Regions from separate parts of the Streptomyces sp. MI02-7b genome, predicted to be linked through region 1. Evidence: riboswitches for the same ligand, from Rfam matches in the RefSeq annotation. Region 1 holds a riboswitch; each other region holds the start of a gene.
What was found. Region 1 has a riboswitch for S-adenosylmethionine ahead of thrC (threonine synthase). Riboswitches for the same ligand answer to the same signal wherever they lie in the genome.
Positions count from the first base shown of each region.

Region 2: it holds a riboswitch for S-adenosylmethionine, as region 1 does, so the genes downstream of both, PV364_RS23145 (aminotransferase class V-fold PLP-dependent enzyme) here and thrC (threonine synthase) in region 1, are expected to answer to the same signal.
Region 3: it holds a riboswitch for S-adenosylmethionine, as region 1 does, so the genes downstream of both, PV364_RS17810 (putative leader peptide) here and thrC (threonine synthase) in region 1, are expected to answer to the same signal.

Region 1 covers NZ_JARAWX010000018.1:55,853-61,365, reverse strand. Annotated here, with positions in the region: gene PV364_RS27105 (cold-shock protein) at 1-86, opposite strand, end outside; gene PV364_RS27100 (ubiquitin-like small modifier protein 1) at 513-791, opposite strand; gene thrC (threonine synthase) at 842-2,134, opposite strand; SAM riboswitch class I at 2,153-2,280, opposite strand; gene PV364_RS27090 (glucosyl-3-phosphoglycerate synthase) at 2,461-3,432, shown strand; gene PV364_RS27085 (trehalose-6-phosphate synthase) at 3,713-5,173, shown strand; gene PV364_RS27080 (TetR/AcrR family transcriptional regulator) at 5,201-5,513, opposite strand, start outside.
Region 2 covers NZ_JARAWX010000014.1:58,513-64,025, reverse strand. Annotated here, with positions in the region: gene PV364_RS23160 (ubiquinol-cytochrome c reductase iron-sulfur subunit) at 1-780, shown strand, start outside; gene PV364_RS23155 (cytochrome bc complex cytochrome b subunit) at 777-2,414, shown strand; gene trpD (anthranilate phosphoribosyltransferase) at 2,563-3,627, shown strand; SAM riboswitch class IV at 3,799-3,915, shown strand; gene PV364_RS23145 (aminotransferase class V-fold PLP-dependent enzyme) at 4,072-5,409, shown strand; gene PV364_RS23140 (Lrp/AsnC family transcriptional regulator) at 5,443-5,513, opposite strand, start outside.
Region 3 covers NZ_JARAWX010000009.1:300,460-305,972, reverse strand. Annotated here, with positions in the region: gene PV364_RS17815 (ABC transporter substrate-binding protein) at 1-1,511, opposite strand, end outside; gene PV364_RS17810 (putative leader peptide) at 1,793-1,909, opposite strand; SAM riboswitch class IV at 1,945-2,058, opposite strand; gene PV364_RS17805 (hypothetical protein) at 2,069-2,875, opposite strand; gene PV364_RS17800 (ABC transporter family substrate-binding protein) at 2,931-4,622, opposite strand; gene PV364_RS17795 (ABC transporter ATP-binding protein) at 4,699-5,513, opposite strand, start outside.

The DNA.
Region 1 (5,513 bases):
TGCACGAAGACGTCCGCACCACCGTCGACCGCGATGAAGCCGTAGCCCTTCTCCGCGTTGAACCACTTGACGGTGCCCTGAGCCATTCCTAACTCCCCTATTGCTGGCCCTTCACAGACCCGCACCTCGCGGACCCGGGTCAGACCTCACCCCCTACAGCCAAGGGGGCGTGCGCCGGAACGCGTCGACCGCGGCTGAATGTATCTGCACGGACGCTGTCTGCAACAGGTCAATCGGACGAGAAATCCGGGCACGGAAAAAGGGAAGAACGGCTCGAACGGCCAACAATCCGGGGCAACTCGGGCGGGACATATGTCGCCAACACGACAATCACCGCTGGAATTTGGCGATAAATCGCCGACAAGGACGCCCCGTGAAGAGGGTTTGCGCAGAGCGTTGCAGGGGGTTGCGAGCCTCCGGAGCAACTGTACAGCCCTTCAACTACCCCTCACGCACACAGGGGTGCCGGGAGCAACTCCCGGCACCCCTGGCCGTTCCGCGGCGCTCGCGGCTCAACAGCCCCCGGCGACCGCCGGGATGATCGAGACGGACGCGCCGTCGGCCACCACGGTCTGCAGGCCCTCGGAGAAGCGGACGTCGTCGTCGTTGACGTAGACGTTCACGAAGCGGCGCAGCTTGCCCGTGTCGTCCAGGACGCGGGCCGAGATACCGGGGTGGTCCTTCTCCAGCGACTCGATGACCTCGGCCAGCGTGCCGCCGGCGGCGGGCACCTCGGCCCGGCCGCCGGTGTAGGGGCGAAGGATGGTGGGGATGCGGACGTTCGCGCTCATGATGCGGGGTTCACCTTCGTTCTGGGACGGTCGGCGGTCGGCGGTCGGGGTCAGCCGGCCAGGCCGGCGGCGCGGAACGCGTCGAGGCTCGGGCGGATGGTGGCCGTGGGGCGGGAGGTCGCGGCGACGGCGTCCAGGGTCTTGAGCCCGTCACCGGTGTTGAGGACGACCGTCTCGGCGGCCGGGTCCAACTGCCCGCTCTCGATCAGCTTCTTCAGGACGCCGACGGTCACACCGCCCGCCGTCTCCGCGAAGATGCCCTCGGTGCGGGCCAGCAGCTTGATGGCGTCCACGATCTGCTCGTCGGTGACGTCCTCGACCGCGCCGCCGGTGCGCCGGGCGATGTCCAGCACGTAGGGGCCGTCGGCGGGGTTGCCGATGGCGAGCGACTTGGCGATGGTGTTGGGCTTCTGCGGGCGCACGACGTCCTGCCCGGCCTTGTAGGCGGTGGAGACCGGGGAGCACCCTTCGGCCTGGGCGCCGTAGATGCGGTACGGCTTGTCCTCCACCAGGCCGAGCTTGATCAGCTCCTGCAGCCCCTTGTCGATCTTCGTCAGCTGGGAGCCGGAGGCGATCGGGATGACCAGGTTGTCCGGCAGGCGCCAGCCGAGCTGCTCGCAGATCTCGTACGCGAGCGTCTTGGAGCCCTCCCCGTAGTAGGGGCGGAGGTTGACGTTGACGAAGCCCCAGCCCTCGCCGATCGGGTCGCCGATCAGCTCGCTGCAGAAGCGGTTGACGTCGTCGTAGTTGCCCTCGATGCCGACCAGTTCGCCGCCGTAGACGGCGGCCATGACGACCTTGCCCTCCTCCAGGTCGTGCGGGATGAACACGCAGGACCGGAAGCCGGCGCGGGCCGCCGCGGCGCCGACCGCGCCCGCGAGGTTGCCGGTGGACGAGCAGGACAGCGTGGTGAGGCCGAAGGTGCGGGCGGCCTCGAGGGCGATGGCGACGACGCGGTCCTTGAAGGAGTGCGTGGGGTTGCCGGAGTCGTCCTTGATGTGCAGGCCGCCGGTGACGCCCAGTTCGCGGGCGAGGTTGTCGGCCTTGACCAGCTTGGTGAAGCCCGGGTTCAGGTTGGGCTTGGTCGCCACGTCGGCGGGGACGGGCAGCAGCGGCGCGTAGCGCCAGATGTTGTTCGGTCCGGACTCGATCCGCTTGCGGAGCGTCTCGGGGTCGCCGGCGGGGAGGTCGTAGGCCACTTCGAGCGGCCCGAAACAGACCTCGCAGGCGAAGACCGGGCTCAGCGGGAAGCGTTCGCCGCACTCGCGGCAGGACAACGCGGAAGCGGGTCCGAAGGGGGAATCCGTGGACGCGACGTCGGTGACAACAGTCTGCGCAGCCATGTCAGGCGAGGCCCTTTCTCCTCATCTTCCTCACGGCGAATCTCGCCACGAGACGGAATTGGCACCTTCCCCACCTGGACCTCGCGGTCGGCGGGAGGGTTGCCGGGGCTTCAACGGGCCGTTCCCTCTGCCCCTCTGGATGAGCGGTATGGCACCGGGCCCAGGGCCCGTGCATTTGTCGTACGGGGCGCGATCACCGCGGACATACGATGGTCATGCCTCGTGTTCAAGACTGTAACCGACGACCTCGAACCTGGTCACAGGCCGTCCGTCCTTCGAGACGGGCCGAGGACCGGGCGAAGACGGGGCAGAAACGGAGCGACGCAGTGCTGGACGAGGTAGCCGGCTGGCTGCGGCGGCGGTCCTGGACCGCCGAGTGCCGCCCGCTGTCCCAGCTCCTCGCCGCGAAGCGGGCCGCGGGCCCGCGCGGGACGGTGAGCGTGGTGCTGCCCGCGCTCGACGAGGAGGCCACGGTCGGGGCGATCGTGGCGGAGATCCGGCGCGAGCTGATGTCCGAGGCCGTGCCGCTGGTCGACGAGCTCGTCGTACTGGACTCGGGGTCCACGGACCGGACCGCGGCGGTCGCGGCGGAGGCCGGGGCGACGGTGGTCCACCGCGACGCGATCCTGCCGCGGCTGCCGGCCGTGCCCGGCAAGGGCGAGGTGCTGTGGCGCTCGCTGCTCGCGACGCGCGGCGAGATCGTCTGCTTCGTCGACGCCGACCTGCGCGAGTTCGACGCGCGCTTCGTCTCCGGGATCGTCGGGCCGCTGCTCACGGACGGGAACGTCCACCTGGTCAAGGCGATGTACGACCGGCCCCTGGAGACCGGCGGCACGGTGGACCCGGCCGGCGGCGGCCGGGTCACGGAACTGGTCGCCCGGCCGCTGCTCAACCTGCACTGGCCGCAGCTCGCGGGCTTCGTGCAGCCGCTCGGCGGCGAGTACGCGGCGCGCCGGTCGCTGCTGGAGCGGCTGCCGTTCCCCGTGGGGTACGGCGTCGAGCTGGGGATCCTCATCGACGCGCTCAACACGGTCGGGCTCGACGCGCTCGCCCAGGTCGACGTCGGGGTGCGGCACCACCGGCACCAGGACGGGCAGGCACTCGGGCGGATGGCCGCGACGATCTACCGCACCGCGCAGACGCGCCTTGCGCGCGGGCATCTGGTGCGGCCCGTCCTCACGCAGTTCGACCGCGCGGCGGGCGGCGGCTTCGAGCCGCGGGTCCACGACGTGGTGACGGAGGAGCGGCCGCCGATGATGACCGTGCCGGAGTATGTGCGGCGGCGCGAGGTGGCGTGACGCCGCGTTCGTTCCGTGCGGGTACGTGGCGGTTCTCCGCGCCCCTGGGGGTATGCGCCGCGGGCTCGGCTGAGCGCGCAGTTCTCCGCGCCCCTGGGGGTACGCGCCGCGGGCTCGGCTGGGCGCGCAGTTCCCCGCGCTCCTGAAGGGGTACGCGCCGCGGGTGCGTCGTGGCTGGGCGCGCCCCTGAGGGCGACGGGTCGGGGGGTCGGCGGGGAGGGGGACCCGGGTGGCGTAGCGCACACGTTTGCGGGTGGGGATGCGTGGCTAGGCTGGCGGCATGGTCGCATCGCATGGCGCGCGGGTTCTGGTGGCGTCCAATCGCGGGCCCGTCTCGTACAGCCTCCGGGAGGACGGGACGCTGGAGTCCCGCCGCGGAGGCGGCGGGCTCGTGTCGGGGCTGAGCGCGATCGGGCCGGACACGGACGCCGTGTGGGTGTGCGCGGCGCTCGGCGACGGTGATCGCGCGGCCGTGCTGCGGACCCCGGACAGAAGCGGGCGGCTGCCCGCGGAGGACACCGGTGAGCAGCGGGTGCGCATGCTGGACATCCCGGCGGACACGTACGCGTCCGCGTACAACGGGATCGCGAACTCCGTGCTGTGGTTCGTCCACCACCTGCTCTTCCAGACGCCGCTGGAGCCCGTCTTCGACGAGGACTTCCGTGACCAGTGGGCGGCGTACGTGGCGTACAACAGCGCCTTCGCCGACGCGCTGGCGGAGGAGGCCGGGGAGGGCGCGGCCGTCCTGGTGCAGGACTACCACCTGACGCTGGTGCCGCAGATGCTCCGCTCGCGCCGCCCCGACCTGCGGATCGGCCACTTCTCCCACACGCCGTGGGCGCCGCCGGAGTACTACCGGCTGCTGCCGGACGACGTGGCGGCCGAGGTGCTGACCGGCGTCCTGGGCGCGGACCGGGCGGCGTTCCTGACCCGGCGCTGGGCGGAGGCGTTCGCCGCGTGCTGCGCCGACGTGCTCGGCGCGACGGTGAGCCGGGACGAGGGCGCGCTGACGGTGACGTACCACGGCCGCACCACCCGGATCGGGGTGCACGGGCTGGGGGCCGACGCGGACTTCCTGCGGGAGCGGGCGCACCGCCCGGACGTGGAGGAGCGCCTGGCGGTGCTCCGGGAGGCCGTGGGCGGCCCGGACCGCAAGGTCATCGTGCGGGTGGACCGCACCGAGCTGTCGAAGAACATCGTGCGCGGCCTGCTGTCGTACGCGCAGCTGCTGCGCGACCGCCCCGAGTGGCAGGGCCGCGTGGTGCACGTCGCGTTCGCCTATCCCTCGCGCACCGACCTGGCGATCTACCGCGAGTACACCGACGAGGTCTCCGACCTCGCCGAGGAGATCAACGAGGAGTTCGGCACCCCGGGCTGGGAGCCGGTGATCCTGCACGTCAAGGACGACTTCGCGCGCTCGCTCGCGGCGTACCGGCTGGCCGACGTGGCTCTGGTCAACCCGATCCGCGACGGCATGAACCTGGTGGCCAAGGAGATCCCGGTCGTCACCGACGACGGCGTCGCCCTAGTGCTGTCCCGTGAGGCGGGCGCCTACGAGGAGCTCGGCGACGACGCCTTCGTGGTCAACCCCTACGACATCCTGGCCACCGCCCGCGCGCTGCACCAGGCGCTCTCGGTCTCCCACGGGGAGCGCGCCGAGGCCACCAAGCGGCTGGCCGCGGCGGCCACCGCGCTGCCGCCGCAGCAGTGGTTCCTGGACCAGTTGCGCGCCCTGGACTGACCGGCCGGGCCGGTCCGGCCAGTGCGGTCAGTCCGGCAGCGGAACCGACTGGGCCGCCAGCAGGGTGCGGACCGTCGTGGTCACGGTGGCGGGCAGGGGCTCGTTGCGCACCGAGGCGTAGGACATGGCCCCGTCGAAGAACATGGTCAACTGCTCGGCGAGCAGGACCGGTTCGGCGGCGCCGGCGGCCCGGGCCTGTTCGGTGAAGTACTCCTGGAGGCGCTTCTTGTAGGACAGCGCCACATCCCGCACGGGATGGGCGGTGTCGGTGATCTCGGCCGCCGCGTTGAGCACGGGGCAGCCGCGGAAGCCGGGGTCGCCCGACGCGCGCCGGGCGGCG
Region 2 (5,513 bases), on a different contig from region 1:
AGCGCGCTCAACTTCGCGCTGGGCATGACGCTGGGCGTCTCCCTGTTCGCCATCGGCGCGGGCGCGGTCCACTGGGCCCGCACGCTGATGGACGACACCGAGCGCCCGGCCGACCGGCACCCGATCGAGGCCGACCCGGAGACCCGGGCCCAGGTGATGCAGGACTTCGCCGACGGCGCCCGCGAGAGCCAGCTCGGCCGTCGCAAGCTGATCCGCAACACCCTGCTCGGCGCGCTCACCCTGGTCCCGCTGTCCGGCGTCATGCTGCTGCGCGACCTCGGCCCGCTGCCGGAGGAGAAGCTCCGCCACACGCTGTGGGCCAAGGGCAAGCTGCTGGTCAACCAGAACACCAACCAGCCGCTGCGTCCCGAGGACGTCGCCGTCGGTTCCCTGACCTTCGCCGTGCCCGAGGGGCTCGAGGAGGACCAGGAGGACTTCCAGGAGCAGATCGCCAAGTCCGCGCTGATGATCGTCCGCATCGAGCCGGAGGACATCAAGGACAAGCGGGCGCGCGACTGGGCGCACCAGGGCATCCTGGCCTACTCGAAGATCTGCACCCACGTCGGCTGCCCGATCAGCCTGTACGAGCAGCAGACGCACCACGTGCTCTGCCCCTGCCACCAGTCGACGTTCGACCTGTCCGACGGTGCCCGGGTGATCTTCGGCCCGGCGGGCCACGCTCTGCCGCAGCTGCGGATCAGCGTGAACGACGAGGGCTACCTCGAGGCGCTCGGCGACTTCGAAGAGCCCGTGGGCCCTGCCTTCTGGGAGCGTGGATGAGTACCAACGAGAGCGTGAGCGCCAAGCCGCGCGGCAAGGCGCCCGCGGGTGAGCGTGTCGCCGACTGGGCGGACGGCCGGCTGGGCATCTTCAGCCTGGCCAAGGCCAACATGCGGAAGATCTTCCCGGACCACTGGTCCTTCATGCTGGGCGAGATCTCCCTCTACAGCTTCATCATCGTCATCCTGACCGGTGTCTACCTGACGCTGTTCTTCCACCCGGCGATGAACGAGGTCGTCTACGACGGCTCGTACACCCCGCTGCAGGGCATCAGGATGTCCGAGGCGTACGCGTCGACCCTGCACATCAGCTTCGACGTGCGCGGCGGTCTGCTGGTCCGGCAGATCCACCACTGGGCGGCCATTGTCTTCGTGGCCGCGATGCTCGTGCACATGATGCGCGTCTTCTTCACCGGCGCCTTCCGCAAGCCGCGCGAGGTCAACTGGCTCTTCGGCTTCCTGCTGCTGTTCCTCGGCATGTTCGACGGCTTCATGGGCTACTCGCTGCCGGACGACCTGCTGTCGGGTACCGGTATCCGGTTCATGGAGGGCGCGGTCCTGTCCGTGCCGATCGTCGGCACGTACCTGTCGTTCTTCCTCTTCGGCGGGGAGTTCCCGGGGCACGACATCGTGCCGCGGTTCTACACGATCCACGTGCTGCTGATCCCGGGCATCATGGCGGGCCTGCTGGTGGCCCACCTGATCCTGGTCTTCTACCACAAGCACACGCAGTTCCCGGGTCCCGGCAAGACCGAGAAGAACGTGGTCGGCATGCCGCTGCTGCCGGTCTACACCGCGAAGGCGGGCGGCTTCTTCTTCCTGGTCTTCGGCGTCATCGCGGCCATGTCCGCGCTGGTGTCGGTCAACCCGGTCTGGGCGTACGGCCCCTACCGGCCGGACCAGGTGTCGACCGACGCGCAGCCCGACTGGTACATGGGCTTCTCCGAGGGCCTGATCCGCATCATGCCGGGCTGGGAGATCAGCCTGTGGGGCCACACGCTCGTGCTGGGCGTGTTCATCCCGCTGGTGATCTTCCCGCTGGTCCTGGGCTTCATGGGCGTCTACCCGTTCCTGGAGTCGTGGGTCACCGGTGACAAGCGCGAGCACCACCTGCTCGACCGCCCCCGCAACCGCCCGGTCCGCACCGGCATCGGCGCGGCCTGGATCAGCCTCTACCTGATCCTGCTGGTCGGTGGTGGCAACGACCTCTTCGCCACCCGCTTCCACCTGTCGATCAACGCGATCACCTGGGTGGTCCGGATCTCCTTCTTCGTGCTGCCGGTGCTGGTCTTCTTCATCACGAAGCGGATCTGCCTGGGCCTGCAGCGGCGCGACCGCGACAAGGTGCTGCACGGTCGCGAGACCGGCATCATCAAGCGGCTGCCGCACGGCGAGTTCATCGAGATCCACGAGCCGCTGGACCAGGCCAAGCTGTTCACGCTCACCTCGCACGAGCAGCCGGAGCCGCTGGCCATCGGCCCGGCGACGGACGAGAACGGCGTGGAGAAGAAGGTCGGCCTCACCACGCGACTGCGCGCGAGGCTGTCGCGCGGCTACTACGGCGAGGGCACCCAGATCCCCAAGCCGTCGGCCGAGGAGTACGAGGAGATCACGAGCGGCCACGGCCACCACTGATCCCGGACGCTGTGCCACCGGGAAGGGCCCTGTTCGTCGGAGTTCATCCGATGGACGGGGCCCTTTCCCGTTCCCCCGCGCCGATAGGGTGGGGGCGAGGACGTCCGTTGCCCATCCCCTGCACGTCAGACCACCCGGAGTGTGGACCATGAGCGTTGTGAACCCCGCTGGAGGCGACACCGCGGCGGGCCGCTCCTGGCCCGGGATCCTGGGAGCCCTGCTGGCGGGGCAGGACCTGAGCACCGCGGAGACGGCCTGGGCGATGGACCGCATCATGAGCGGCGGGGCCTCCGACGCCCAGATCGCCGGCTTCATGGTGGCGCTGCGGGCCAAGGGCGAGACCGTCGACGAGGTCACCGGCCTCGTCGAGTCGATGTACGCGCACGCGCAGCCCCTCGACATCCCCGGGCCGGCCGTCGACATCGTGGGCACCGGCGGCGACCGGGCCAGGACCGTCAACATCTCGACGATGTCCGCCATCGTCATCGCGGGGACCGGGACCAAGGTCGTCAAGCACGGCAACCGCGCGGCCAGCAGTGCCAGCGGGGCCTCCGACGTGCTGGAGAAGCTGGGCATCAACCTGGACCTGTCGCCCGACCGCGTCGCCCGGGTGGCCGAGGAGATCGGCATCACCTTCTGCTTCGCGGCCAAGTTCCACCCCGCGATGCGCTACGTGGCCTCGGCGCGGCGCGACCTGGGGGTGCCGACCTCCTTCAACATCCTCGGCCCGCTGACCAATCCGGCCCGGGTCGGGGCGTCGGCGGTCGGCTGCTTCGACACCCGGATGGCCGGTCTGATCGCGGGGGTGCTGGCACGGCGCGGCTCCTCCGCGCTGGTGTTCCGCGGTGACGACGGCCTGGACGAGCTGACGGTCACCTCCACCTCGCAGGTCTGGATCGTGCGCGAAGGGACCGTGGAACAGGTCCCCTTCGACCCGCGCGACGTCGGCATCGAGCTGGTGCGGATCGAGGCGCTGCGGGGTGCCGACGCGGCCTACAACGCGGATGTGGCCCGCCGGCTGCTGGCCGGTGAGACCGGGCCGGTGCGGGACGCCGTCCTGCTCAACTCCGCTGCCGCGCTGGTGGCGCTGGAAGCCGCGGAGGGCAGTCTGACCGAGCGGATCGCCGCGGGAATGGCACGGGCGGCGGAGTCCATCGACTCGGGCGCGGCCGCGAAGACCCTGGAGCGGTGGGCGGCGGCCACGAACGCGTAGCCGCGCGGACGTTCGCAGGCGAGGGCCGGGGCCGGGCGCCCCGGCCCTCGCGCGTCTTCCGGCCCTCGCGCGCTCCCGGTACGGCCCGCGCGGTCCCGGGAGCCGCCGTGCGATGTCCGGGATGCGGACCGCGGCTTGCGGCACCGGGCGTCTGTGGCAGGATGCTGCGCAGGTCACGAGTGACAGCGACACGGCCCCGGCCCGCTGTCCGGCAACCCTCCTTCCGTGGCGGGGTGCCCCGGGTGATGACCAGGCCGCAGGCAGCGAGGTCTGCGGCAAGCGCGGTCATGAGGAGTTCTTCCATGAGCAAGCGAATGCGCTAGGGCCCGAAGGCCCCTTTTCCACCCTCCCCGGGCGCGCCGCCGTGTGCCGTCCGGCGCCGCGAGGGCTTTCCCGTCATCCCTGACGCCCTGTCGCTCCCCCCTGCCCACAGGAGACTTCGCCATGTCCGTGCACCTTGCTGCGACCGTCCGCACCACCACCGCCCCGCTGCCGGTCCTCGGCCGCGACGTCCTCGTCCCGCTCGTCACCGGTGGCGAGGTCGCCTACGCCGCCCTCGACTACGCCGCGAGCGCGCCCGCGCTGCAGCGGGTGTGGGACGACGTGGCCGCCTACGCGCCCTACTACGGCAGCGTGCACCGGGGCGCGGGCTACCTCTCGCAGCTGTCGACGGACCTGTTCGAGAGCAGCCGTGCGGAGGTGGCCGCCTTCCTGGGCTGCCGTGCCGACGACCAGGTCGTGTTCACCCGGTCGACCACGGACTCGCTCAATCTGCTGGCGTCCGTGGTGCCCGACGGCACCCGCGTCTTCGTCTTCGAGACCGAGCACCACGCCTCACTGCTGCCCTGGCGGCAGGGCGACGTCACCTACCTGAGCGCGCCCCGGACCCCCGCGGAGGCGGTGTCCGTGCTGGAGCGGGCGCTCGCCGCGTGTCAGTCGGAGGGTCCGGCGCTGGTCTGCGTGACGGGTGCGTCCAATGTGACCGGTGAGCTCTGGCCGGTGCGCGAGCTGGCGGCCGCGGCCCACGCGCACGGTGCGCGCATCGTCCTGGACGCCGCGCAGCTCGCGCCGCACCACCCCGTCGACGTGGCCGCGCTCGACGTGGACTGGGTCGCGTTCTCCGGGCACAAGCTCTACGCGCCCTTCGGCTCCGGCGTCCTGGCCGGCCGGGCCGACTGGCTCCGCGAGGGCGAGCCGTATCTCGCGGGCGGCGGCGCCACCCGGCGGGTCGCCCGCCGCGAGGACGGCGGCGTCGACGTGGACTGGCACACCACGGAGGCCCGCCACGAGGCCGGTTCGCCCAACGTCATCGGCGTCCACGCCATCGCCTCCGCCTGCCGGGCCCTGCGCGAGGCCGGCTTCGAGTCCCTCGTCGAGCGCGAGCAGGCACTCGTCGCCCGGGTGCGCGACGGTCTCGCGGGGATCCCGCAGGTGCGGGTGCTCTCCCTGTTCGGCGAGGACGCCCCGCGGGTGGGCGTCCTGTCCTTCGTGGTCGACGGCTGGAACAGCTCCCACTTCGCCGCGGCGCTGTCGGCCGAGTACGGCATCGGCGTCCGCGACGGGCTGTTCTGCGCCCATCCGCTGGTCCGCACCCTGCTCGGCGACCACACGGAACCGGGCGACTGCGGGGGCGACACCACCCTCAACGCCGTTCGCGTCTCCTTCGGCGCGGGTACCCCCGACGAGCACGTCGAGCGCTTCCTCACCGCCGTCGCCACCCTCGTCACCGACGGCGCCCAGTGGCGCTACCGCACCGAGAACGGCCGCTGCGTTCCCGCGTAACGCCGCGCCGGGCGCGCCCGGAGCCGAGGTCTACTAGGAGTCGAGGCCGATGGCGAAGGCGGCTTCGAGGTCGTGCTGGGAGTACGTCCGGAAGGCCACGTGCG
Region 3 (5,513 bases), on a different contig from region 1:
TGGTGCACCTTCTTCGACACGCCCAGTTGGGTCTGCAACTCGACCACCGGGACGGTGTAGGCGTTCCGCACGATCAACGTCTGCGCCTGTGCCACCAGTTGTGCCCGCTGGTCGGCGTCGGTGGCCGCCGCCTGCTGGTCGAGCACCGCGTCCAGCGGGCTCGACGGCACGCGGTAGGTGTTGGCCAGCTTCGTGGAGTACGAGGTCCGCAGGATGTCCGGATCGGCCCGCGTGAGGTTTCCCCACAGCGCGTCGAAGTCACCGGACTGCTGCACCTGGGCGATCTGGGAGATCTGCAGCTCCTTGAGTACCAGCTCGATGCCGGCGGCCTTCAGCTGCTGCTGGATCAGTTCAAGTGCCGGCTGGTTCGTGGCCGCGTTCGCGAACCACTTGACGGTCAGGCTCAGCCTGGTCCCGTTCCTGGTGCGGATGCCGTCCTGGCCCGGCTTCCAGCCGGCCGAGTCCAGCAGGGCCCCCGCCTTCGCGACGTCGTGCGCCAGGTCGGCGGTCAGGTCCGCGTAGTCAGGGGTGGTGTGCGCCAGGACGCTGGTGGCCGGCCGGGTGCCGGTCGGGAAGACCGTGGCGGCGACCTGTTGCCGGTCGACGGCGTACCCGATCGCCTGCCGCACCGTGGCGTCCTCGAGGATCGGCCGGGAGTTGTTGAACCCCAGGCCGAACACGACGCCGGGGTTCGCCCGCCGCTGAAGGCTCACCGGCCCGCCCTTGAGCGTCGCCTCGTCGGCCCTGCCGACGCTGCCGATCGCGTCCACCTGGCCGGACCGGAGGCTGCCGGCCCGTACGCCCGCCTCGGGAACCACCTTGAACACCAGCTGGTCCAGGTACGCCTCGCCCTTCTTGGTCCACAGCGAGGAACCCCACTGGTATCCGGTCCGCTTGGCCAGGGTGATCGACTGGTTCTGGACGTACTGCTTCAGCACGAAGGGCCCGGATCCGACCACTCCCTGGCTGCACCTGTCCTGCGGCGACTTCCGCACGCTCGCCGACGACTCGATCCCCAGCGAGTGCGTTGCCGTCGCCTGGAGGAACTGGGCGTTGGGCGCCGTGAACTTCACCCGCACCGTGGTCGGGTCGACGGCGGTCGTGCTCTGCACACCGCTGAGGTACCCCTGGGCGAGGGTGGCCAGGGCGCCGAGCTTCGGTACGGCGTCGAAGTTGTCCTTGACCACCTGAGCGGTCAGCGGTGAACCGTCGCTGAAGGTGACGCCCGGTCTCAGGTGGAAGGTGAACGTCGTGGCGTCCGGGCTGACGTCCCAGCTCTTGGCCAGCCACGGCACTATCCTGCCGGTCTTCGGGTCCTGGTCGGTCAGGGAGTCGACGACCTGGCGCAGGGAGTAGATGGTGTCGTTGCTGGCGACCTGCTGCGGATCCACGCAGCCGGCGTCGGAACCGACCGCGAACGTCAGGGTGCCACCGGACCTGTGCCGTCCGCCACCGCCGCCGGAATCACCGGTGTCCGAACCGCAGGCGGTCAGCAGGAAGCCGGTGGTCATGAGGGCGGCCAGAGCAGCGGCGGCCCGGCCGGCGCGTGCATCGTGATGAGTTGTCACCGAAAGTTCTCCTACTCGTGTCACCGCGCACCGGCAGCGAGCGAGAGCGCACGGACATGACGCCCCGTCGGGCACGCTGCCGCGACGAGGTGACGCTGTTCAGAGGCTGGGAAAGGGGAAGGAGAAGGCGGGCCCGGCGAGGGGCGCGGCGAACACACCCTGCGGAGGGCGTGGGGTGCGGGTGGCGGCCGGCGCGCGTGCTCAGCCGGCCGGGCGGATCCCGGTCAGCTGTGACACAGACAGCTGGCGAAGCGCTGCAGATCGATGTGGCGTCGCCGCGAGAAGCCGGAGAAGAGCATCGCGGCCGCGAGGGAGGCGCTCAGGTGGCCGTTGTGCCGCATGCCCTGTCCTCCCCCTCTCGGACCCCGTCCACGGAGTCGCGCGCTTGCGGAAGTCGCCGATGACTCCGCCGGGCTTTCACCTGGAGCACCCCGCCGCGTCGGAGGGTTGCCGGTCAGCCAGCCAGGGCTTGACGCTGACGCTCAATGCCGTTTCGGAGCTTACGGAGCGGTCTCGCCGTCCGTCAATGGCGCGAAGCCGGCGGTCCGTTCAGCCTCCGTCGCGACGCCGCCGGGCACCGGGCGACGGGTCAGTGGCGGCCGCAGCCCCAAGTGGGAGCGGAGCGTCGTGCCGGTGTACTCGGTCCGGTAGACGCCGCGTTCCTGCAGTTCCGGGACGAGCAGGTCGACGACGTCGTCGAGGCCGTCCGGGATCAGGCAGGGCGTGACGTTGAAGCCGTCCACCGCGCCCTGCCGCACGAAGGAGGCGAACCGGTCGGCGAGTGCGGACGGGGTGCCGACATGGCCGCGCTGGGGGCCGAGCGCGATGACGGTCTCCTGCGGCGACCACCCGTGCGCCTCCGCCCCGGCACGCCACTCGACGACGACCGCGCGCGGGTCGGCGACGCGACGGGTGCCGAAGGAAACGTCGTTCCCGGCCGCCACGGGATCCTCCTCGGGCAGCGGGCCGTCGGCGTCGCGGTCCGACAGGTCGATGCCCCACACCAGCCCCGCGATGCCCAGCGCCGTGGCGGGAGTCACCTGCCGCCGGCGGATCCAGCGCTTCTTCTTCCTGCGCCTCGTCCTCGGTGGCGCCGAAGATGATCTCCGTGCCGGGCAGCATGCGCAGGTCGTCGTCGGGTCGTCAGGCCGCCCGCAGCCGACGCCGGATGCCTCGGCGAAGGCCGGTGCGTCGTCGAAGTCGTCGCCGTGCGCGGAGAAGACGTCGTCGGCGTTGCGGGCGGCGAAGTCGCGGCCCTCGCCGGAGTCCCCGGCCGGACATGGGCGTTCCTTCCGAGAGCACGGCAAGCCGGCCGGGAGCGCGACGCGCGTCCCGGCCGGCCCGGGTGGGCCCGTGGGACGGCTACTTCTGCCAGCCCACGGTCTCCGGCAGGGGAGTGCCGAAGATGGTGGCGCCGACGTTGGCGAGGCCCTTCTTCACGGCGTAGATGGACGGTCCGCTGAACAGGGGCAGGAAGGCGTACTGCGCGAGTTCCTTGCGTTCGATGGCGTTGGCCTGGGCGGTCTGCCGGTCCGGGTCGGGGATCGAGGCCGCGGCGTGGATCGCCTTGTCCAGTCCCGGGGTTCCGGCGCCGGTCAGGTTGGAGTCGCTGTCGGTGCCGTAGAACTGGTAGAGGTAGCGTGCGCCGAAGGGGTCCGTGGAGCGGTTGCCCGACAGGAAGAGGTCGAAGTCCCGGTCGCCGAGGATCTTCGCGAAGTCCGCTTCGTCGGCCTTCTTGATCTCCAGCCGGATGCCGACCGGCTTGAGCATCGCGGCGAACGCGTTGGCGGTGGCCTTGTCCAGAGGGTCGTCGCCGAGGAGGGTGTAGCCCACGGTGAGCTTGGTGCCGTTCTTCTCGCGTATGCCGTCGCCGCCCGGCTTCCAGCCGGCGGCGTCCAGGGCCTTCTTCGCGTCGTCGGGGGCGTAGTCGATCAGCGGGGAGACGTTGTCGCTGTAGCCCTTCTGGAAGCTGAAGAGCAGGGCCGAGCCGGGAAGCGGTTCGGAGTAGTCGAGGCCCTGGAACTGGATCGTGGCGATCTGTGCCCGGTCGATGCTCTTCAGCAGGGCCTCGCGGACGTGGACGTCGCCCAGGACCGGCGACTTGGTGTTGACGTAGAGCGAGTACTCGAAGGGGCTGCCGCCACGGCGGATCTCGGTTCCCTTGACACCGCTGATCTGCTTGAGGCCCTCGGCGCTGCCGGTGGCTGCGTAGTCGACCTGCCCGTTCTTGAAGGCGTTGAGCGCGGCGTCCGAGTCCAGGTTGACGTAGATCCGCTTGTCGAGCTTGCCCTTCCTGCCCCACCACTTGGGGTTGCGGACGAAGGTGAGGTTGCCGCTCTTGGTGTCGAGCGTGCCCACCGTATAGGGGCCGGCGCCCCATTCGGGGTGCGCTTTCTTGACGTAGGCGTCGTTGAAGGCGCCGACCGTGGCGGCCTTGGGGTGCAGGAAGGTCGTGAACAGGCTGGACCACCAGGGGTCCACACCCTTGAACTCGATGATCGCCTGCTTGTCGTCGGTGCCGCGGGTGACCGAGGTGATGTTGCGGTAGCCCTCGGTGTTGCTCGCGTTGTAGTCCTTGTTCGTGCCGTTGTTGGCCTGCCAGGTCGCCTTGACGGCGTTCCAGTCGATGGGGGTGCCGTCGTTGTAGGTGGCCTTGGGGTTGATGGTGAGCACCACCCGCTGGTTGCCGCCGGTGGTGGTGACCTTGACGTCGCTGAGGTAGTCCGGGTTGTACTGCACGTCGCCGGTGGGGGAGTAGGTGATGACGTCGGGGTTGTACCAGAACCAGATGCGGGAGGCGGTGAGGGTCGCGTTGGCGTTGAACGGATTGCCCTGGTCGTCGAAGGTGCCGGGGGTGGTGTAGGTCCCGCCGTCCTTGATGTTGTCGTACGGCTGGGGGTTGTAGTCGACCTTCGCCGAGGCCACGGTGGGTGCCGCGGCCTTGCCGGTGGGCTTCCCGGCGCCGGGCGTGCCGGACCCGGAGGAACTGCAGGCGGTGGCGGCCAGCGCGAGGGCCGCGACGAGCGCGGCTGTGGGGGTGATGTGCGATCGCATGGGGGAGTGGTTCCGTTCCTGTGTGGAGGCGTGCGGCACCGCGGGGCGCGGTGCCGGCGGGGTGGGGGGCCTTGATTCAGCGGGCGTGGCAGGCGTGCCGGTGGCCGGAACCGGGTGCCGCCGCGGCCAGGGCGGGCCGTTCGGTGCGGCAGCGTTCCCGCATCGCCTCGTCGAGCGACCGGTACAGCGGACAGCGGCCGACGAAGACGCAGCCCGGCGGCAGGTCAGACGCGTTCGGCTGCTCGCCCTGCAGCACGATGTGCTCCCGTGAGCGCTCGACCCGTGGGTCGGGAACCGGGATCGCGGAGAGCAGGGCCTCGGTGTACGGGTGCCTGGGGTCGGCGAAGAGGTCCTCGGTGGCGGCTGTCTCGACGATGTGGCCGAGGTACATGACCGCGATGCGGTCGGCCACGTGCCGCATCACCGCGAGGTCGTGCGCGACGATCAGGTAGGCCAGGCCCAGTCCGCGCTGGAGTTTCGCGAGCAGGTTGACGATCCCGGCCTGCACGGAGACGTCCAGCGCGGACACCGGCTCGTCGAGCACCACGATGCGCGGCTCGGTCGCCAGCGCGCGGGCGATGCCGACCCGCTGGCGCTGCCCACCGGACAGAGCGGCCGGGAAGCGGTCGGACACCGACGCCTCCAGCCCGACCAGGTCGAGGAGTTCGGCCACGCGTGCGCGGATCTCCGCACGGCCCGCGCCCACCGCCTGCAAAGGCTCGGCCAGCAGGTCGAAGACCGGGAGCCGGGGGTCGAGGGAGCCCAAGGGGTCCTGCATGACGATCTGCACCGCGCGGCGCAGCTCCCGCGCCCGCTCGGCGGAGCCCGGCTCGGCCACGTTCGTGCCATCGACCTCGATCAGCCCGCGATCGGGCCCCTTGAGGCGCAGGA